Regions from separate parts of the Streptomyces sp. WAC 06738 genome, predicted to be linked through region 3. Evidence: riboswitches for the same ligand, from Rfam matches in the RefSeq annotation. Region 3 holds a riboswitch; each other region holds the start of a gene.
What was found. Region 3 has a riboswitch for cobalamin ahead of DMB38_RS16005 (ABC transporter substrate-binding protein). Riboswitches for the same ligand answer to the same signal wherever they lie in the genome.
Positions count from the first base shown of each region.

Region 1 (7,163 bases), 1.8 Mb from region 3:
CGAGCCGGTGGAGTGGGTCCGCTCGGTCTACCGCGGCGACCGCTACAAGTTCGTCGCCCGCCTCCGCCGCCCGGTGGGCTGAGCGGCCGCGCGGCGGCGTTCCCGGCCCGGCGCCGGGCCGCCGCCGCGCTCCGCCCCGGCCGCAGGGCCCCGGCCGGGGCTTTCGTGATCGGATAGCGACTGATCGCCCTAGTGACGGCGGCCTGCCCCTGCTCTACATTTCGAGCGCATTGCAAGAGATTGAGAGCTCAGGGGACGGAGCCGCCATGACTGTGCAAGCACCCCCGGACGTGCCGAAAAAGCCACGTCTCGAACCGAAGAGCGTCATCCTGTGGACCGCCGTGGCCCTGGTGGGCGCCGTCGGCTGGACCATGCTGGCGCTCTCCCGGGGCGAGGAGGTCTCGGCGGCCTGGATGGTGGCGGCGGCCCTCGGCTCGTACGCCATCGGCTACCGCTTCTACTCGAAGTTCATCGCCTACCGCGTGCTCAAGGCCGACAAGACGCGCGCCACCCCCGCGGAACGGCTCGACAACGGCATCGACTTCCAGCCCACCGACCGCCGGGTCCTCCTCGGCCACCACTTCGCCGCGATCTCCGGCGCCGGCCCGCTCGTCGGCCCGGTGCTGGCGGCGCAGATGGGCTTCCTGCCGGGCACGATCTGGATCGTCGCGGGCGTGATCTTCGCGGGCGCGGTCCAGGACATGGTGGTGCTCTTCTTCTCCACCCGCCGCAACGGCCGTTCGCTCGGCCAGATGGCGCGCGAGGAGATCGGCCCGGTGGGCGGCGCCGCCGCGCTGCTCGCGGTCTTCGCGATCATGATCATCCTGCTGGCGGTGCTGGCGCTGGTCATCGTCAACGCGCTGGCGGAGTCCCCCTGGGGCACGTTCTCCATCGGCATGACGATCCCGATCGCCCTCTTCATGGGCTTCTACCTGCGGATGATCCGTCCCGGACGGGTCGCGGAGGTGTCGCTGATCGGCATCGCCCTGCTGCTGCTCGCGCTGGTCGCGGGCCGCTGGGTGGCCGAGTCCTCGCTCGCGGACACGTTCACGCTGAGCAAGGAGTCGCTGGTCATCTGGATGGTCATCTACGCCTTCATCGCCTCGGTGCTGCCGGTGTGGATGCTGCTCGCGCCGCGCGACTACCTGTCGACGTTCATGAAGCTCGGCACCATCGCGCTGCTCTTCATCGGCGTGGTCGTGGCCGCGCCGACGCTGAAGATGGAGGGCGTCACCGACTTCGCGGGCGAGGGCACGGGACCGGTCTTCGCCGGCTCGCTCTTCCCGTTCGTCTTCATCACCATCGCCTGCGGCGCCCTGTCCGGCTTCCACTCCCTCATCTCCTCCGGCACCACGCCCAAGATGGTGCAGAAGGAGACGCAGATCCGGATGATCGGCTACGGCTCCATGCTGATGGAGTCCTCCGTCGCGATCGTGGCGATGATCGCCGCCTGTGTGCTGGACCCGGGACTGTACTTCGCGATGAACTCCGCGCCCACGGTGATCGGCGACACCGCGCAGTCGGCGTCACAGGCGATCCAGGGCTTCGGGTACGAGATCACGCCAGCGGCACTGCAGGCGGCGGCCGACTCCGTCGAGGAGTCGACGCTGCTGTCCCGTACCGGCGGCGCACCGACGTTCGCCATCGGCGTCTCGGAGATCTTCTCCGACGTGACCGGGGACAGTCTCAAGGCGTTCTGGTATCACTTCGCGATCATGTTCGAGGCGCTCTTCATCCTCACCGCGCTGGACGCGGGCACCCGGGTGGGCCGCTTCATGCTCCAGGACACCCTCGGCAACATCTACAAGCCGCTCAAGCGCGTGAGCTGGTGGCCGGGGCTCATCGCCACCAGCGCGGTCGTCGTGGGCCTGTGGGGCTACTTCCTCTGGGTCGGCGTCAACGATCCCCTCGGCGGCATCAACCAGCTCTTCCCGCTCTTCGGCATCACCAACCAGTTGCTCGGCGCGGTCGCGCTGACGATCTGCACCACGCTGCTGATCAAGTCGGGACGGCTGAAGTGGGCCTGGGTGACGGGCATCCCGCTGATCTGGGTCGCCGTGGTCACGCTCACCGCGAGCTGGCAGAAGGTCTTCTCCGACGACCCGCGGGTCGGCTTCTTCGCCCAGGGCGACGTGGCGCAGGAGGGCATCGACTCCGGCAAGCTGTCCGGGCAGGAGCTGGAGGACGCCGAGACGATCGTCACCAACACGACCGTCGACGGGGTGCTCTCCGCGGTCTTCGCGCTGCTGGTGGTCGTGGTGATCCTGGACGCGGCCCGGGTGTGCGTGAAGTCGCTGCGCAACCCGGAGTCCGTGGTCAGCCATGAGGAGCCGTACCACGAGTCGTCGTACGTGGCACCGGCCCAACTGATCGCGACCAAGGAGGAGAAGGAGGAGCTGGCCGCGGCGGGGCTGGGCAGCGGCGGCGGGTTCAAGCCGGGCACGGGACCGGGTGCCGGCGGCGGTACGCGGGACGGAGGGGGCTCATGACCGGGACGGCCGCGCTGGCGGCGGCCGGGCGCAAGGTCTGGTGGTACGTCCGCGAGGTGATCGGCGACACGGCGTACGAGCGCTACGTCGAGCACCTGCACGGGCACGACCCCGACGCGAAGGTGCCCACCCGGCGCGAGTTCGAGCGGATGCGCACGGACGCGGGCGACGACCCGCGCAAGGGCTTCCGCTGCTGCTGAGCGCGGTGCGGCACGGGCCGCGGACGTACGGGCCGCCGTCCCCGGCTTCCGGGGGCGGCGGCCCGTTGTCGGTGGGGCAGGGCAGACTCGGGGGTATGGACTTCACGGTGCGGCCGGTGCGGCCGGAGGAGTACGAGCGGGCGGGCGAGCTGGTCGCCGAGGCGTATCTGGCGGACGGACTGCTGACGTTCGGCGAGGACGACGAGTACGTGCACGAGCTGCGGGACGTGCGCCGCCGGGCGGCGGCGGAGCGCGCCGAGGTGCTGGTCGCGGTCGAGGGGGACGCCGGCGCGGTCGGCGGGGACGTGCTGGGCAGTGTGACGTTCGTGACGGCGGGGTCGCCGTTCGCGGAGCTGAGCGGTCCCGGCGAGGGCGAGTTCCGGATGCTGGCGGTGGCCCGGGAGGCGCGCGGCCGGGGCGTGGGCGAGGCGCTCGTACGGGCCTGTCTGGACCGTTCGCGGGAGCTGGGGGCGCACCGGGTGGTGCTGTCCAGCACCCCGCAGATGGGCACGGCCCACCGGCTGTACGAGCGGCTGGGGTTCGTCCGCACCCCGGCGCGGGACTGGCTGCCGCTGCCGGATCTGCCGCTCTGGGCCTTCGTCGCGGACCTCTGACGCCCGACCGAGAGGCGACACAACATATAGGGGTGCTTCCACGACGAGCCACTAGATGTATGCTCGTCCTAGCTGCCGACGCAGGGGAATCCGGTGGAAGTCCGGAGCTGTCCCGCAACGGTGAGCGATGTACGGGCATGCCTGCCACGCGCCGGCGGGTCCGTCTGTCGTGAGCCCGAAAACCTGCGGCAGCGATCGATGACGTCCGGGTCTCGTGGATTGGGCTCGCGGACGCACACGGGGTGCCTCGACGGATGTGGCATGCCCGCCTGCGCCCGTACCGCAGCCTCTCCCGCGCGGCCCCCCGCCGAGCGAGGGAGAGCAGCATCTTGACGATCGCACCACCGGCCGCGCCTACGGAGCCCGCCTCCGCCACCCCCCGTGCCGGCGAAGGACCGGCCGCCGCGCTCACCCGCACCCTCGCCGAGCTCGCCGCCGACCTGCCCGCCACCGACCCCGCCCGGGTCGCCGCGGACGCGCTGCGCGGACGGCACCCGGGCTCCGGCGAGGCGGAGTTGCGGGAGCTGGCCACCGAGGCCGCGGCGGCGCTCATCGCCGAGGAGCCGGAGTACTCGAAACTGGCCGCCCGGCTGCTCACCCGGGCCGTCGCCGAGGAGGCCGCGGGCCAGGGCGCCACGAGCTTCTCCGCCGCGATCGCCGTGGGCCACCGCGAGGGCATCGTCGCCGACGCCACCGCCGCGTTCGTCCGGCGGCACGCCGCCCGCCTCGACGCGCTGGTCGACGAGGCCGTGGCCGAGGGCCGCGACGACCTCTTCGGCTACTTCGGCCTGCGTACGGTCTCCACCCGCTATCTGCTGCGCCACCCCACCGAGCGCGCGGTCATCGAGACCGCCCAGCACTTCTTCCTCCGCGTCGCCTGCGGGCTGGCCGCCGGCGACTCCGACGCCGACGTGGCCGAAGTCGCCGAGCTGTACGGGCTGATGAGCCGCCTCGGGTACCTGCCCTCCTCCCCCACCCTCTTCAACTCCGGCACCCGCCACCCGCAGATGTCGTCCTGCTACCTGCTGGACTCCCCGCTCGACGAGCTGGACTCGATCTACGAGCGCTACCACCAGGTCGCCCGGCTCTCCAAGCACTCCGGCGGCATCGGCATCCCCTTCACCCGGGTCCGCTCCCGCGGCTCGCTGATCCGCGGCACCAACGGCCACTCCAACGGCATCGTCCCGTTCCTGCGCACCCTGGACGCCTCCGTCGCCGCCGTGAACCAGGGCGGCAAGCGCAAGGGCGCCGCCTGCGTCTACCTGGAGCCCTGGCACGCCGACGTCGAGGAGTTCCTGGAGCTGCGGGACAACACCGGCGAGGAGGCCCGCCGCACCCACAACCTCAACCTCGCGCACTGGATCCCGGACGAGTTCATGCGCCGCGTCGAGGCCGACGGCCCCTGGTCGCTCTTCTCGCCCGCCGACGTGCCCGAGCTGACCGACCTCTACGGCGCCGAGTTCGACGCGGCGTACGCCCGCGCGGAGGCCGAGGGGCGGTACGTCAGGCAGATCCCCGCGCGGCAGTTGTACGGCCGGATGATGCGTACCCTCGCGCAGACCGGCAACGGCTGGATGACCTTCAAGGACGCCGCCAACCGCACCGCCAACCAGACCGCGGAGCCCGGCGCCGTCGTGCACTCCTCGAACCTCTGCACCGAGATCCTGGAGGTCTCGGACGACGGCGAGACCGCGGTGTGCAACCTCGGCTCGGTCAACCTCGCCGCCCATCTCGGCGACACCGCCGGCGGCTGGGAGGGGGCGATGGACTGGGAGAAGCTGGACGCCACGGTCCGTACCGCCGTGACGTTCCTCGACCGCGTCGTGGACATCAACTTCTACCCCACCGGGCAGGCCGCGGCGTCCAACTCCCGCTGGCGGCCCGTGGGCCTGGGCGTGATGGGCCTCCAGGACGTCTTCTTCCGGCTGCGGCTGCCGTTCGACTCCCCGGCGGCGCGGGCGCTGTCCACCCGTATCGCCGAGCGCATCATGCTCGCCGCGTACGCCGCCTCCGCCGACCTCGCCGAGCGGCACGGCGCGCACCCGGCCTGGTCTCGCACCCGTGCCGCCCGCGGCGTGCTCCACCCCGACCACTACCCCGAGGCCGGCGCGGTCTGGCCGGAGCGCTGGACCGCGCTGCGCGCCCGGATCGCGGGGACGGGGCTGCGGAATTCGCTGCTGCTGGCCATCGCGCCGACCGCGACGATCGCCTCCATCGCCGGCGTCTACGAGTGCATCGAGCCGCAGGTCTCCAACCTCTTCAAGCGCGAGACGCTGAGCGGCGAGTTCCTCCAGGTCAACTCCTACCTGGTGGCCGAGCTGAAGGCGCTCGGGGTGTGGGACGCGCAGACCCGCGAGGCGCTGCGCGAGCACGACGGTTCCGTACAGGAGCTGACCTGGATCCCCGAGGAGGTCCGGGCGCGGTACCGCACGGCGTGGGAGATGCCGCAGCGCGCGCTGATCGACATGGCCGCGGCCCGTACGCCCTACCTCGACCAGGCCCAGTCGCTCAACCTCTTCATGGCCGCGCCGACCATCGGCAAGCTCAGCTCGATGTATGCCTACGCCTGGAAGTCCGGGCTGAAGACGACGTACTACCTGCGCTCCCGCCCGGCGACCCGGATCGCCCGCTCGGCCCGCGCCGCCGCGTCCACCGGCGCCGCCCCCGTACCCCTGCCCGTCCAGCAGCCGCACGCCGACGACGCCGTCGCCTGCTCCCTGGAGAACCCCGAGACCTGCGAGGCCTGCCAGTGACCACCGCCACCGGAGCCAAGAACCTGCTCGACCCGGGCTTCGAGCTGACCCTGCGCCCCATGCGCTACCCGGACTTCTACGAGCGCTACCGGGACGCGATCAAGAACACCTGGACCGTCGAGGAGGTCGACCTCCACTCCGACGTCTCCGACCTCGCGAAGCTCTCGCCAGGCGAACAGCACCTCATCGGCCGGCTGGTGGCGTTCTTCGCCACCGGCGACTCGATCGTGGCGAACAACCTGGTGCTCACGCTCTACAAGCACATCAACTCGCCGGAGGCCCGCCTCTACCTCTCCCGCCAGCTCTTCGAGGAGGCCGTGCACGTCCAGTTCTACCTGACGCTGCTGGACACCTACCTCCCCGACCCGGACGAGCGGGCCGCGGCGTTCGCCGCCGTCGAGAACATCCCGTCGATCCGCGAGAAGGCGCAGTTCTGCTTCCGCTGGATGGACTCCGTGGAGAACATCGAGCGGCTGGAGACCAGGGAGGACCGCCGCCGCTTCCTGCTCAACCTCATCTGCTTCGCCGCCTGCATCGAGGGCCTCTTCTTCTACGGCGCGTTCGCGTACGTCTACTGGCTGCGCTCCCGCGGTCTGCTGCACGGGCTCGCGACGGGCACGAACTGGGTGTTCCGCGACGAGAGCATGCACATGGACTTCGCGTTCTCCGTGGTCGACACGGTCCGCGAGGAGGAGCCGGGGCTCTTCGACGAGGAGCTGGGGCGGCAGGTGCGCGACATGCTCGACGAGGCGGTGCGCGCGGAGCTGCAGTTCGCGCGGGACCTGTGCGGCGACGGCCTGCCGGGGATGAACACCGACTCGATGCGCGCGTATCTGGAGTGCGTGGCGGACCAGCGGCTGGCCCGGCTGGGCTTCGCGCCCGTGTACGGGTCGCAGAACCCCTTCGCGTTCATGGAGTTGCAGGACGTGCAGGAGCTGACGAACTTCTTCGAGCGCCGCCCGTCCGCGTACCAGGTGGCCGTGGAGGGCTCGGTCGGGTTCGACGACGAGTTCTGAGCGCCGCCTGCCGGGCGGCAGATGAGCCGCGGCGCCGGCCGGACCCTGCCGCGGGGGGCGGGTCCGGCCGGCGGCCGCTTGCTGCTGCGGC
Region 1 covers NZ_CP029618.1:5,543,332-5,550,494, reverse strand. The annotation lists gene DMB38_RS24645 (GntR family transcriptional regulator) at 1-82, shown strand, start outside; gene DMB38_RS24640 (carbon starvation CstA family protein) at 267-2,489, shown strand; gene DMB38_RS24635 (YbdD/YjiX family protein) at 2,486-2,689, shown strand; gene DMB38_RS24630 (GNAT family N-acetyltransferase) at 2,785-3,303, shown strand; cobalamin riboswitch at 3,342-3,509, shown strand; gene DMB38_RS24625 (ribonucleoside-diphosphate reductase subunit alpha) at 3,633-6,056, shown strand; gene DMB38_RS24620 (ribonucleotide-diphosphate reductase subunit beta) at 6,053-7,072, shown strand.
Region 1: it holds a riboswitch for cobalamin, as region 3 does, so the genes downstream of both, DMB38_RS24625 (ribonucleoside-diphosphate reductase subunit alpha) here and DMB38_RS16005 (ABC transporter substrate-binding protein) in region 3, are expected to answer to the same signal.

Region 2 (7,163 bases), 410 kb from region 3:
ACAGCCCCGGCGACGCCCCGTCCGGGGTGCGGCCGCCGTCCACGCCCGTGGCGACCACCGCCGCCAGGCCGACCACCGTCGCGACGACCGCCAGGCGGCCGGCGGCGCGGGCGGTCAGCGGGAGGGGGCGGGCGCGGCGGGGGCCGCGGAGGTGGAGGCGTTCGCTGGGGCGGGCGGGGGAGAGGAGGCGGAGGAGGAGCATGGCGGCTATGGGCATCTGGAGGGCCCAGACCAGGGTGCGGAAGGCGCCGTCGTACCAGACGTTCGTGCCGTACAGCAGCGTGTGCCAGACGCTCAGGACGTAGACGACGATGATGAAGCGGTGCAGCGCCCGCCACATGCGCGAACCGGTGCGCTGGCGCAGGTAGTACGCGAGGCCCAGCGGGATCGCGAGGTAGAACGCGAGCAGGCCGACGAGGATGGCGATGCGGCCGGTGCCGGTGGCGTAGCCGCCGGGTACGAAGACCTTGACGAAGGCGTCCCACAACCGGCCGGCCCAGGTCGCGCCGCCCTCGTTGCCGCGGACTTCCTCCAGGAAGAACATCACCGCGTGCATGAACATCAGCGCGATCGTCGTCAGACTCGTCGTGCGGTGCAGCTTCTCCAGCCCGGCGGGCGGCAGCCAGGGGACCCGCGGGCGCGGGCCCGTGCGCAGGAGGCTGAAGACGATGGTGATCCACGCCCACAGCAGGCCGGACCAGCCGAACGCCTGGCAGAGCCAGTACATCCAGTAGCGGTCGGCGTCGGCGAGCATCGGCATGACCTGGACGGTCGCCGACGAGCCGTTGTCCACGCGGACGTAGAGCCAGACGAATATCGCCCCGGTGACGACGAGCGCGATGCCCGCATCCGGTCCCGCGGCCCGGAGGTCGGCCTTCAGCCCCGGCCAGTCGAACCATCCTTCCGGCCGGCTCCCGGTCTGCCCTCCCCCGCCCCGCCCGCCGCTGCCCGCTCTCCTCTTTTCCGGCAGCCCTGATCGACGTTCCACGGCCATCTCTTCCGCCTCCCGAGTCCCGCCGACCCCACGTGATGTGTACCCATCACCCCGGAGATCGACGCGTCTCCAGCGGCTCCAGCCGCGTCCACCCCGTCCAGCCCCGCTCCCGCAGCAGCTCGATGAGTCGCCGCGCCGGCGGCGCCGCCTCGAACGCCAGCGTGTCCATCAGCTCCGCGAGCGGCGGCGCGAGGTCGACGTCGGCGACGTAGTCGCGCCCCCGTTCCGCCGTGAGGCGGGCGAGGTACGCGGCGAGGTCGTCGGCGAGGGCGGTCAGGCGGGGGTCGTCCGGCGCCCAGTCGAGGGCGTGGCCGAGGGTGCGGTAGAAGTCGAGGAGCTGGGGGTCGGCGAGCTGGGCCCGTTTACGGGCCAGCCACTCCGGTACGCGGTCGGGGGAGTGCGCCGCGAGCGGGATCCAGCCCTCGCGCTCGACCGCCACGATCCGCTCGTCGACGCCCAGTTCACGGAGCCGGTCCAGGAACGCCACCACCTCCGCGGGCAGCGCCAGGCTGTCGCCCGCCGTGAGCCGGGCGATGCGGCGGCGGGTCTCCTGGCGGGCGCGGATCTCGGCCCGCAGCCGCCGGTCGATGTCCGCGACCGCCGCCGCGAACTCCGCCTCGCCCGCCCGCAGCAGCTCCCGCACCCGGGCCAGCGGGACGCCGGCCTCGGCGAGGGTGCGGATGCGGATGAGTTCGACCACGGCGGCGGCGTCGTAGCGGCGGTAGCCGGAGTGGTCCCGGTCCGGCTCGGGGAGCAGGCCCTTGGCGTGGTAGTGCCGGACCGCGCGGACCGTCACGCCCGCGTACGACGCCAGTTCGCCGATGGTCAGCATCGGGGCATCCTAGGCCGCCGCGCGGGTGCGGTAGAGGCGGCGCGACCAGAGGTAGCCGGCCACGCCGAGCGCCGCGCAGCAACCGGTCGCCCACGCCGCGTCCGCTCCGTCCGGCGCCCCGCCGAGCAGCCCCCGGATCAGATCCATGACCGGCGTGAACGGCTGGTGCGCGGCGAACCACCGCAGCCCCGCGGGCATCGTGTCGACGGGGACGAACCCGCTGCCCACGAAGGGCAGCAGCACGAAGACCGTCGGCAGGTTGCTCGCCGTCTCCGGGTCCGGGCTGGCCAGCCCCAGCGCCACCGTGAACCACGTCAGCGCGTACGAGAGCAGCCCGAGCAGCCCCGCGAGGCAGACCCAGTCCGCCGCCGACGCGCCCGTCCGCAGCCCGAGTACGAAGGCCACCGCGCCGACCGCGGCGAGCGCCAGCGCGGTCTGGATCATCGCGGCGAGCACGTGGCCCGTGAGCACCGAGGACTTCGCGATGGGCATGGTGCGGAACCGGTCGATGATGCCGTCGGTCATGTCGTTGGCGACGAGCACGGCGGTGCCGATGGACACGCTCGCGACCGTCATCGTGAGGATCCCGGGGGCGATGTACGTGAGGTAGGAGCCGCGGTCGCCGCCGGGGAGTCCCGAGCCCATGGTGCCGCCGAAGACGTACGTGAACAGCAGCAGGAAGAGCAGCGGCTGGCCGACGAGCATGATCGTCATGGACGGGTAGCGGGCCATGTGGCGCAGGTTGCGGCGCAGCATGGTCGCGGAGTCGCGCAGGACGTACGTGCCGGGGGCGCTCATGCCCGTACCTCCCGGGCGGCGGCGGCGTGGCCGGTCAGGGCCAGGAACACGTCGTCCAGGTCCGGGGTGTGCACCGCGAGCCCGGTGACCGACCCGTCGTCGTCGAGGCCCGCCAGCAGCCGCCGCAGCGCGCCGAGGCTGCCGTCGTACGGCACGGTGACGGCCGGGGCCGCCGGGTCGGCCACCGCGCCGGGCAGCCGGCGCGCCAGCTCCGCCGCCCGCGCGGCGTCGGCGGCGTGCAGTTCGACGTGGCCGCCGGTGACGCGGCGCTTCAGCTCGGCCGCGGTGCCCTCGGCGACGAGCCGGCCGCCGTCGAGCACCCCGATGCGGTCGGCGAGCCGGTCCGCCTCCTCCAGGTACTGCGTGGTGAGGAAGACGGTGGTCCCGTCGGCGACGAGTTCGCGGACGACGTCCCACAACGCGCGGCGGCTGCGCGGGTCGAGTCCCGTGGTCGGCTCGTCGAGGAAGATCAGCCGCGGCCCGGACACCAGGGTCATCGCCAGGTCGAGCCGCCGCTTCATGCCGCCGGAGTACGTCGCGGCCCGCCGGTCGGCGGCGTCCGCGAGGCCGAAGCGGGCGAGCAGCCCGGCGGTGACGGCGGCGGCGCGGGGGCGTGCGAGGTGGCCGAGGTCGGCCATGAGGCGCAGGTTCTCGCGGCCGGTGAGCAGCCCGTCGACGGCGGAGAACTGGCCGGTGACGCCGATCGCCGCGCGCACCCGGGCGGGTGCGCGGCGGATGTCGTGGCCGGCGACCCGCGCGGTGCCGGCGTCGGCGGGGAGGAGGGTGGTGAGGATGCGGACGGTGGTGGTCTTGCCGGCGCCGTTGGGGCCGAGCAGGGCGTAGACGGTGCCGGCGGGCACGGTGAGGTCGACGCCGGCGAGGACCTCGCGGCCGCCGTACGCCTTGCGCAGTCCCGCGGCCTCGACGGCGGGGGTTCTCGTGGTCATGGCGCCATGCTCGGAGGCTGACCCTGCGTCGGGGTCAAGGGCGGCGGCGCGGGCGGCTGCCGGAGGGGCGCCCTACACTGGCCCGTGCAGCCGGTTCGCCCCGTCCGCCAGGCGGTGGCGTCGCAAGAGGGAACCCGGTGGGAATCCGGGACTGCCCCGCAGCGGTGAGCGGGAACGACCGCCGTCATACGCACTGGATCCGCCGGATCCGGGAAGCGACGGCCAGTAGGCGCCCGTGCGCGCGAGTCGCGTACGGACCTGCCCGCGAGTCCGAAGACCTGCCCGCTGCCCGTGCGCGGGCCTTCCGTGCGCGGACATCCCGGTGACCTTCGAGGGCGGGTCGGCGCACGTGACGTACGAGGCAGGCATGCGGAATTCCGCCGGGCGGTACCGGCGGGGACGTGCCGCGCCGCCTCCTTCGCGGTTGTCTCCCCCTCTCCTTCCGGTCCCGGGATCTCAGGGATTCATCTCGCGAAGGAGATCTCCGTGACAGCGAAGTCCGCAGCCGCGGCGGCACGGGCGACCGTGTACGGCTACCCCCGGCAGGGCCACCACCGGGAGCTGAAGAAGGCGGTCGAGGGCTACTTGAAGGGCCGGGTCACCGCCGGCGAACTCCGCGCCACCGGCGCGGAGCTGCGCCGCGCCACCTGGCGGGAGCTGGCCGGCGCCGGCGTCCACGAGGTGCCGACCGGCGACTTCTCGTACTACGACCACATGCTCGACACCACCGTCATGGTCGGCGCGATCCCCGGCCGCCACCGCGCCGCCGTCGCGGCCGAACACCTCGCCGGCTACTTCGCCATGGCCCGCGGCACGCAGGACGCGGCGCCGCTGGAGATGACGAAGTGGTTCGACACCAACTACCACTACCTCGTGCCCGAGCTGGGCCCGGACACCGTCTTCACCGCCGACGCGGCCAAGCAGAAGGACGAGCTGGCCGAAGCCCTGGCGCTCGGGCTCGGCACGGCGCGGCCCGTGCTCGTCGGGCCCGTGACGTACCTGCTGCTCGCCAAGCCCGCGCCCGGCGCGCCCGCGGACTTCGAGCCGCTGTCGCTGCTCGACCGGCTGCTGCCGGTGTACGCGCAGGTGCTGGCCGAGCTGCGCGCGGCCGGCGCCGCGTGGGTGCAGCTCGACGAGCCGGCGCTCGTCCAGGACCGTACGCCCGCGGAACTCGCCGCCGCCGAGCGCGCCTACCGCGACCTCGGCACCCGCGCCGACCGCCCCTCGCTCCTCGTCGCCTCGTACTTCGGCCGCCTCGGCGACGCCCTCCCGGTGCTCGCGAAGGCGCCCGTCGAGGGCCTGGCGCTGGACTTCACCGGCGCCGCCGCCGCGCAGCTCGACGCGCTGGCCGCCGCCGGCGGGCTGCCCGGCAAGCGGCTCGTCGCGGGCGTCGTGGACGGCCGCAACGTGTGGGCCTGCGACCTGGAACGGGCCCTCGCCACCCTCGGCACCCTCCTCGGGCTCGCCGACCGCGTCGACGTCGCCCCGTCCTGCTCGCTGCTGCACGTGCCGCTCGACGCCGCCGCGGAGCGGGACATCGACCCGCACCTGCTGCGCTGGCTGGCGTTCGCCCGGCAGAAGACCGCCGAGGTCGTCACGCTCGCGCGCGGGCTGGCCCACGGCACCGGCGCCATCGCCGCCGAACTCGCCGCCGGCCGCGCGGGACTGGCCGCCCGCGCCGCCTCCCCGCTCACCCGCGACCCGGCCGTCCGCGCCCGCACCGCCGCCGTCACCGCGGCCGACGCCCGCCGCCCCGCGCCGTACGCCGAGCGCGCCGCGGCCCAGCGGGCGCGGCTGCGGCTGCCGCTGCTGCCGACGACGACCATCGGCTCCTTCCCGCAGACGGCCGAGCTGCGCGCCGCCCGCGCGGACCTCCGCGCCGGGCGGCTCGGTGCCGGGGGCTACGAGGAGCGGATCGCGGCGGAGATCCGCGAGGTGGTGGCGTACCAGGAGCGGGCCGGGCTCGACGTGCTCGTGCACGGCGAGCCCGAACGCAACGACATGGTGCAGTACTTCGCCGAGCGGCTGACCGGCTACCTCGCCACGCGGCACGGCTGGGTGCAGTCGTACGGCACCCGCTACGTCCGCCCGCCGATCCTGGCCGGCGACGTCTCGCGCCCGGAGCCGATGACGGTCCGCTGGACGACGTACGCGCAGTCGCTGACGGACCGCCCGGTCAAGGGCATGCTCACCGGGCCGGTCACGATGCTGGCGTGGTCGTTCGTCCGCGACGACCTGCCGCGCGCCGAGACCGCCCGGCAGGTGGCGCTCGCGCTGCGCGACGAGGTCGCCGACCTGGAAGCGGCGGGCACGGCGGTCGTGCAGGTCGACGAGCCGGCGCTGCGCGAGACGCTGCCGCCGCGCGCCGCGGACCGGCCGGCGTATCTGGCGTGGGCGACGGAGGCGTTCCGGCTGACGACGGGCGTCGCGCGCGCGGACACGCAGATCCACACGCACATGTGCTACGCGGAGTTCGGCGACATCGTGGCGGCGATCGACGACCTCGACGCGGACGTCATCAGCCTGGAGGCGGCGCGCTCGCACATGCAGGTGGCGTACGAGCTGGCCGGGCACGGCTATCCGCGTCAGGCGGGTCCCGGCGTGTACGACATCCACTCGCCGCGGGTGCCGGGCACGGCGGAGACGGTGGCGCTGCTGCACACCGGGCTGCGGGCGATCCCGGCCGAGCGGCTGTGGGTGAACCCGGACTGCGGGCTGAAGACCCGCGGGTGGGCGGAGACGCGGGCGTCGCTGGAGAGCCTGGTGGCGGCGGCGCGGCAGGTGCGGGCGGAGCTGCGGGGGTGACGTAGCGGCAGGGGGCGGGCGCTGACGCCCGGGTACGGGCCGGGTGCCGGCGGCCGTACGCGCCGGGCGCCGGCATGCCGCCGGCGCTCCGGCGCGGGGGGGCCGGCCCGCGTCAGGCGTCCGCCCCCTGCGCCTGCCCGGGGGAGGGTCGTCCGGCGAGGGGACCAGGCGTGGGTGTGTTGGTCGTCGATGGTGCAGCGGGCTGCCGATAGCTTCTTGGGGCGGTGTTTGTGCGGGCACGGCGGCGAGGGCGGCCGTGATGCGGCACTGAACACACCTGGGTGCGTGGCGAGGCGTGACATGGGGTTGTGGAGGCAGCCGTGGCGGAGTCACGAGACAACGACCGGCTGGCCGCGCGCCTGGTGGCGGTGGGGGCACTGGGGTTCGTGCTGGTGATGCCACCGCTGCTGGCGCAGTTCGACCGCATGGACCGGGTCTTCGGTGTCCCGGTCCTCTGGGCGTACGTGTATCTCGTCTGGGCGATCGTGATCGGCCTGGTCGCCCTCATCGGCACCAGATCCAGGTAGTGCTGTGCTCCGGGCCGAGGTCGTCGTCGCCGTTTCGGTGGTGTACCTCGGTCTGCTCTTCGCCGTGGCCTTCTACGCCGATCGGAGGGCGGACGCCGGCCGGAGCCTGATCAACAACGCCACGGTCTACGCCCTGTCCCTCGCGGTGTACGAAACCGCATGGGCGCTCTACGGCAACGTGGGCGGCGCCGCCGCGACCGGTGTCGGCTTCCTGGGCCTCTATCTGGGGCCGGTGATCATGCTCGCGCTCGGCTGGCCGG
Region 2 covers NZ_CP029618.1:4,121,604-4,128,766, reverse strand. The annotation lists gene DMB38_RS17825 (ferric reductase-like transmembrane domain-containing protein) at 1-880, opposite strand, end outside; gene DMB38_RS17820 (MerR family transcriptional regulator) at 1,041-1,826, opposite strand; gene DMB38_RS17815 (ABC transporter permease) at 1,836-2,624, opposite strand; gene DMB38_RS17810 (ATP-binding cassette domain-containing protein) at 2,621-3,571, opposite strand; cobalamin riboswitch at 3,696-3,851, shown strand; gene metE (5-methyltetrahydropteroyltriglutamate--homocysteine S-methyltransferase) at 4,058-6,376, shown strand; gene DMB38_RS17800 (hypothetical protein) at 6,697-6,903, shown strand.
Region 2: it holds a riboswitch for cobalamin, as region 3 does, so the genes downstream of both, metE (5-methyltetrahydropteroyltriglutamate--homocysteine S-methyltransferase) here and DMB38_RS16005 (ABC transporter substrate-binding protein) in region 3, are expected to answer to the same signal.

Region 3 (7,163 bases):
GCGCCGCGAACGCCGCCGGCAGGTCCGCCTTCCCCGGCACCGCGCCGCGGATCACCCGCCCCGCCGGCGTCACCATCGCCGAGGTCGCCGCGCCGAGCAGGGCCCACGCGGCGAGCAGCGCCGGCCAGGTCCGCACCCCCGCCGCCAGGCCCGTCCCGACGACGGCCAGCACCGGCGCCGGCACGAACGCCGCCGGCAGCATCACCGCGCGGTCGCCGGCCCGCTCCAGCACTCGGGGGAGCGCCAGCGCGACGGCCATCGACCCGGCGCCGTAGGCGCCCAGCGCGAGCGACACGTCGCCGACCGGGCGGGCGAAGTGGTCGCGGACCAGGACCACGGTGTTGACGATCACCATCGAACTGGCCGCCGCGACGGCGAGGTTGAGCGCCAGGAGCGCGCGGAGCTGCGGCGCGGAGCCGAAGAGCCTCATCCCGTACGCGGCCCTGGCGAACACCCCGCCGCTCTCCGTGCCGCCCTCCCCGCCCCTCTCGCGCGGGGTGGGCTTCGGCAGCGCCACGGAGACGACCAGCGCGGCGGAGGCGGCGAAGCCGGCGGCGGTGCCGAGGAAGAGCCGGTCGTAGGTGAGGAGCGTCAGCAGCCCGGCCGCGAGCACGGGGCTGAAGAGGCTCTCCATGTCGTACGCGAGCCGCGACAGCGACAGCGCGCGGGTGTAGTCGCGCTCGGCGGGGAGCACCTCGGGGATGGTGGCCTGGAAGGTCGGGGTGAACGCGGCGGAGGCGGACTGGAGGAGGAAGATCAGCACGTAGATGTGCCAGACCTCGGTCACGAACGGCAGCGCGAGCGCGACGACGCCGCGCACGAGGTCGGCGGCGACCAGCAGGGCGCGGCGCGGGATGCGGTCGCCGAGGGCGCCGATGACGGGGGCGATGCCGACGTAGGCGACCATCTTGACGGCCAGGGCGGTGCCGAGGACGGCGGAGGCGTTGCCGCCGGCGAGGTCGTAGGCGAGGAGGCTGAGCGCGACGGTGGCGAGGCCGGTGCCGACGAGGGCGATGACCTGGGCGGCGAAGAGGTGCCGGTAGGTGCGGTTGCGGAGTACGGAGAACATGGCCCTGGCCTCTTCCTTTGCTCGTGTGCGCATATACGCACATGTTAAACAGAGGAGGGCCCGGGGGCTATTCCCGCGGGGCGGTTACCGGTTCAGGAGTGCCAGGGCTCGCCGGTCATGAGGTGGTCGGCGTGGTTGAGGGCCTCGACGACGAGACCGCGCAGATGCCCGTCGCGCAGCGAGTACACGACGCGGCGGCCCTCCTTCCTGGAGTGCACCAGGTGGGCGAGGCGCAGCTTGGCCAGATGCTGGCTGACGGCCGGCCGGGCGGCGCCGCTGGCGGTGGCCAGCTCGGTGACGTCGGCCTCGCCCTCGGCGAGGAGCCACAGCAGGTGCAGCCGCGTCGCGTCGGCGAGCAGCGCGAAGACCGTGCTCGCGGCTTCGAGCTGCTCCCGGTCGGGCGTCCACTCGTGACGGTGGACGGCGGGGGTGGGCGAGGGGGCGGTGTCGCGCTCCGGCATGCGCCTATCGTATGGCGGTACGAGGCCCGGGGCCGGGCGTCGCGGCTGCTCAGCCGGCGCGGTACATGCCGAGGGAGCCGTGCCCGGCGACGTCGGCGAAGCCGAACTTCTCGTACAGGAACCGGGCGGGCCCGTCGGCGACGAGCGACACGTACGCGGTGGCGGGCGCCCGCCGGTCGAGCTCCGCGACGAGCTCCGCCATGATCTGCTTCCCGAGCCCCTGCCCCTGGTGGTCCGGCAGCACGCACATGTCCACCACCTGGAACACGGTCCCCCCGTCCCCCACGACCCGCCCCATCCCCACGGGCACCCCGCGGTGGTACACGACGACCCCGTACCAGGTCTGCGGCAGCCCCACGGCGGCGGCCTCGGCCGCCTTGTCCGACAACCCGGCCCCGGTCCGCAACCGCCGGTAGTCCGCGACGGACGGCACCCCGGCCCGTATCTCGTAAGGGTCACTCATGGATTCCATGCGTTACACCCTAACGGGGTGCCGCCGGCGATCAGGTGGCGGTGCCCGCTCCCGGGCACCTGTCATGCACGCCACGTGCCCTCCCCCGGGAGGGGGTTCGTCTGCGATGATGGCGCTGCCAAAGGTGACGGCGGAACGAGGAAACCGGTGTGAATCCGGTGCGGTCCCGCCACTGTGATCGGTGAGCCGGCTTCGAACAGGCCACTGCCCCCGCGGGGGTGGGAAGGCCAGGGGCCGGCGGTGAACCGAGAGCCAGGAGACTCACGTCGTCGCCTCCTCGACGGATCTGGGGCGGATTTCCCCGGAGAGGAGCGTGCGCCGTCGTGCGTGCCCTGCTGCGCGGCCCGGTGCGGTCGTTGCGTGTGGTCGTTCCCCTTTCCCTGCTCCTCGCCGCCGCCTGCGGGGGACCCGCGCGGGACGGCGGGCGGGTGGAGGGGGAGTCGCCGCCCGGGTTTCCGGTGACCGTCGGCAACTGCGGGGTCGAGACCGTCTACGAGCGGCCCCCCGAGCGGGCCGTGACCCTCAACCAGCACGTCACCGAGATCATGCTCGCCCTCGGGCTGGAGAACTCCATGGTCGGCACCGGCTATCTCGACGACGAGATCCCGCCCGCCTACCGCGAGGCGTACGACGGCATCGAGGTGATCGCCGACGAGTACCCCTCGTACGAGACCCTTCTCGCCGCGGAACCCGACTTCGTCTACGGCGGGTTCGCCAGCACCTTCGAGGAGGGCCGCGGCCGCGACGCGCTCGCCGGGGCCGGCATCGACTCGTACCTCAGCCTGGAGGCGTGTGCCGAGCCGCCGGTGACGGTGGACCTCATGGACCGCGAGATACGCACCGTCGCCGAGGTGTTCGGCGTCCCGCGGCGGGCGGAGAAGCTCCTCGGCGAGCTGCACGGGACGCTCGACGGCGTGCGGGACGCGGTCGCCGGGGTGGAGGCCGCGGAGGTCTTCGTCTACGACAGCGGCGACAAGACCGCGTTCACCGCGGGCGGCGGCGGGATCGGCAACGAGATCATCGAACTGGCCGGCGGCGCCAACGTCTTCGCCGGCCTCGGCAAGCCCTTCGGCGACGTGTCGTTCGAGCAGGTCGCCGCCCGCGCCCCGGACGCGATCGTCGTCTACGACTACGGCGACCGGTCCGTCGCCGACAAGAAGCGGTTCCTCCTCTCCCACCCCGCGCTCCAGGACGTCCCGGCGATACGGAATGAACGCTTCGCCGTCCTCCCGCTCTCCTCGACCGTCCTCGGCGTACGGGTCCCGGAGGCCGTCGACTCGCTGGCCCGCCAGCTCCATCCGGACCGCTTCCGGTGACGAGGGCCCGGGCGCTGCCCTTTCCCGCCCTGCTCGTCCTCCTCCTCGGCCTGCTGCTGCTCTCCGCCACCGCCGCCGTCGCCCTCGGCTCCGTCCGCGTCCCCGCGGGCCAGGTCTGGGGCATCCTCCTGCACCGCCTCCACCCCGCCCTCGCGGACCCCGGCTGGAGCCCCGTGCGCGAGACCATCGTGTGGGACGTGCGCCTCCCGCGCGTGCTGCTCGCCGGGGCGGTGGGGGCGGGGCTCGCGGTGTGCGGGATGGCGCTCCAGGCGCTCGTACGGAATCCGCTCGCGGACCCCATGCTGCTGGGCATCTCCTCGGGCGCCACGGTCGGCGCCGTGCTCGTCGTGGTCTTCAACGTCACCATCCTCGGCCTCTTCACGCTGCCGCTCGCGGCCTTCGCCGGCGCCCTCGCCGCGCTCGTCGCCGTCTACTTCCTCGCGCTCGGAGCCGACGGCCGCATGACGTCGCTGCGCCTGGTGCTCGCGGGCGTCGCCACGGCCGAAGTCCTCTCCGCCGTCGTCGGGTTCCTCATCGTCACCTCGGGCGACCCGCACAAGACGCAGGCCGCGCTCCGCTGGATGCTCGGCGGCCTCGCCGGCAGCACCTGGCGGCTCATCTGGATCCCGCTGGCCGTCGTCGTCCTCGGTACGGTCGCGCTGCTGGCCGTCGCCCGGCCGCTGAACCTGCTCCTCGCCGGCGAGGAGGCCGCCGCCGCCCTCGGCCTGGACGTGCACCGCTTCCGCTCCGCGATGTTCGCGCTCGTCGCCGTGATGGTCGGCGCGGCCGTCGCGGTGAGCGGGGCGATCGGGTTCGTCGGGCTGATCCTGCCGCACGTGGTGCGGCTGCTCACCGGCGCCGACCACCGGCGGGCGCTGCCCGCGGCGGCGCTGCTCGGCGCGGCGTTCCTCATCGCCGCCGACCTGGCGGCGCGCACGCTGATCAGCCCCGAGGAGGTCCCGGTGGGAGTGCTGACGGCGCTGGCCGGCGGGCCGTTCTTCCTCTGGCTGATGCGCCGCGGGGCCGCCCGGTGACCGGCCGCGCGCCCGGCGCCCCCGCCGCGCCCGGCGCCCTGCGGCTTGAGTCCGTCACCGTGACCGCGCGCGGGCGCACCCTCGTCGATGCGGTCTCCCTGGACATCGCGCCCGGCGAGGTCGTCGGCCTCCTCGGCCCCAACGGCGCGGGCAAGACGACGCTGCTGCGCACCGTCTACCGCGCGCTGCGGCCCACCTCCGGGCGCGTACTCCTCGACGGCGACGACGTGCGCGCGCTGCCCGCCAAGCGGCTGGCGCGGCGGCTCGCCGCGGTGCTCCAGGAGAGCCCGGGCGCCTTCGAGCTGACGGTGTACGACGTGGTGGCCATGGGCCGGACGCCGCACAAGCGCGCCTTCGCCGGGGACGACGACGCCGACCGCGCCGTCATCGCCGGCAGCCTCGCGGCGGTCGGGGCGGCGGAGCTGGCCGGGGCTCCGTTCGACCGGCTGTCGGGGGGCGAGAAGCAGCGGGTGCTGATCGCGCGGGCGCTGGCGCAGCGCGCGGGCACGATGGTGCTCGACGAGCCGACCAACCACCTCGATCTGCGCCACCAGCTCGACGCCCTCCGCCTCGTCCGCGGCCTCGGCGCCACCGCGCTGGTCGCCCTCCACGACCTCAATCTGGCGGCCGCGTTCTGCGACCGCATCTGCGTGCTACGGGCCGGCCGCGCGGTCGCCGCGGGCCCGCCGGCGCAGGTGCTGACGCCGGCGCTGCTCGCGGAGGTGTACGGGGTGGCGGCGGAGGTCACCGTCCACCCGGCCACGTCCCGCCCCCACATCACCCTGCTCCCGGACGGGCCCCTGCCGGGAGCGGCCAGGGCGGGAGGCCCGGATGCGCCGGGCGGCGCGGGGCTGCCCGGGGACGCGGATTCGCTAGGGGACGCGCGCGTGCGTGATGGCACGGGCTCGCACGGCCCGTTCGGCGTGCCTCCGGACGACGCCCCACCCCCGCGCATGGTCCCGCCCGGCCCGCCGGAGCCGCCCGTGCCACCCGAGCCGCCCACCGCCGCCGCGCCGTCCGACCCCGCCCCGAAGGGAGCACCGTGACACCCGCCGACCAGCCCCTGCCCCCGGCCGTCGTCGCCGCCGCGCTCGAAGACGCCGCCGCACTCGGGCCGTTCTTCGCCCTCGCCGTCGCCGGGCCCGGCGACGGCTGGCACCCCGTCACCGACACCTACGCCCGCGGCGCCGCCGACCTCGTCGCCGCCACCGCCGGCCGCTACGGCACCGCCGAACTCCGCATCGGCGCCTCCCTCGTCCAGTTCGGCCACGCCTCCCGGCTCTGGTCCCCGGTGCTCGCCTGCGCCCTCCTCCACGGCGTCGTACCGGACCTGACCGGGCTCCAGCGCGCCGACGAAGGCCCCGCGCTCCGGCTGCCCGTGCCCTTGGGGCGCCCGGCGCCCGCGGCGGCCCGGCTGCCCGAGGTGCTGTACGAGGAGGTGGTGACCCGGCACCTGGAGCCGCTCGCCGCGGGGCTGCGCGTCAAGGTCGCCGCCGGGCTGCTCTACGGCAACGCCGCTTCCGCGCTCGTCGGCGCCGCCGCCGCGCTCCGCGCCGCCCGCCCGGCGCTGGGCGACCCGCTCACCCGGCTCACCGGCGCCCTGCTGGGCACGGGGCGACTGGCCGGCACGGGACTGCTCACCGGGCCGGGGCTGACGTTCCGGCGCCGTAGCTGCTGCCTGTACTACCGCGTCCCCGGCGGCGGCACGTGCGGCGACTGCTCCTTGCGTACGTGACGGCCGCCCGCCCCGTACCACGCCAGGACCCGCCACCGCCTCACCGCTTCCCCCGCCCCCGCAGGAACCGGTCCGCCCCCTCCGCCAGCTCCACCACCCGCTCCGGATACCCCGACTCCGCCCGCTCCCCCGCCGGCAGCCTCCACGGCCGGTGCACCGCCGCCCCCGCGATCCCCGCCAGCTCCGGCACCCACCGCCGCACGTACGCCCCCTCCGGGTCGTAACGCCGCGCCTGCGCCAGCGGGTTGAGCACCCGGTTCGGCCGCGTGTCGGTGCCCGTCCCGGCCACCCACTGCCAGTTGAGCTGGTTGTTCGCGATGTCCCCGTCGACCAGCAGGCCGAGGAAGTGCGCGGCGCCGACCCGCCAGTCCACGTACAGCGTCTTCGTCAGGAAGCTCGCCGTCAGCAGCCGCCCGCGGTTGTGCATCCAGCCCTCGTGCGCGAGCTGCCGCATCGCCGCGTCGACGATCGGGTAGCCGGTCCGCCCCGCGCGCCACGCCGCGGTCCCGCCGGCGTCCGTGCGCCACCGGTCGCCGCGCGGGCGGTAGTCGGCGTGCGCCGCGTCGGGGCGCGCGGCGAGGACCTGGTGGTGGAAGTCCCGCCAGGCGAGCTGCCGGACGAAGGCGTCGGCGCCCGGACCGCCCGCCGCGCGGGCGCGGTGGACGAGTTCGGTGGCGGAGAGCGTGCCGAAGTGCAGGTGCGGGGAGAGCCGGGAGGTGGCGTCGCCGGGGAGGTCGTCGTGGCGGTCCGCGTACGCGGCCATCCCGGTACGAAGCCAGGCGGCGAAGCGCCGCCTGCCCTCCTTCTCGCCGCCGCGGGCCAGGCCCGGTGAGGTGCCGGAGACCTCCGCGCGCGCCGGGAGCGCGAGCGAGCGGACCCCCGCGGGCACCGGGACGCGGCGCGGCGCGGGCAGCGGCGTGCGCGTCCCGGCGGCGCGCCAGCGGCGGAAGTACGGGGTGAACACCGCGAAGTGGTCCCGCCCCTGCGGCGTCACCGCACCCGGCGCCAGCACGGTGACCGCCGCCTCGTGCACGACCAGCCGCCGCCCGTCCGCCGCCAGCGCCTCGCGCAGCCGG
Region 3 covers NZ_CP029618.1:3,714,992-3,722,154, reverse strand. The annotation lists gene DMB38_RS16020 (MFS transporter) at 1-1,069, opposite strand, end outside; gene DMB38_RS16015 (metalloregulator ArsR/SmtB family transcription factor) at 1,162-1,530, opposite strand; gene DMB38_RS16010 (GNAT family N-acetyltransferase) at 1,580-2,002, opposite strand; cobalamin riboswitch at 2,098-2,286, shown strand; gene DMB38_RS16005 (ABC transporter substrate-binding protein) at 2,461-3,318, shown strand; gene DMB38_RS16000 (iron ABC transporter permease) at 3,315-4,352, shown strand; partial or broken gene DMB38_RS15995 (ABC transporter ATP-binding protein) at 4,322-5,143, shown strand; gene DMB38_RS15990 ((2Fe-2S)-binding protein) at 5,395-6,087, shown strand; gene DMB38_RS15985 (deoxyribodipyrimidine photo-lyase) at 6,128-7,163, opposite strand, start outside.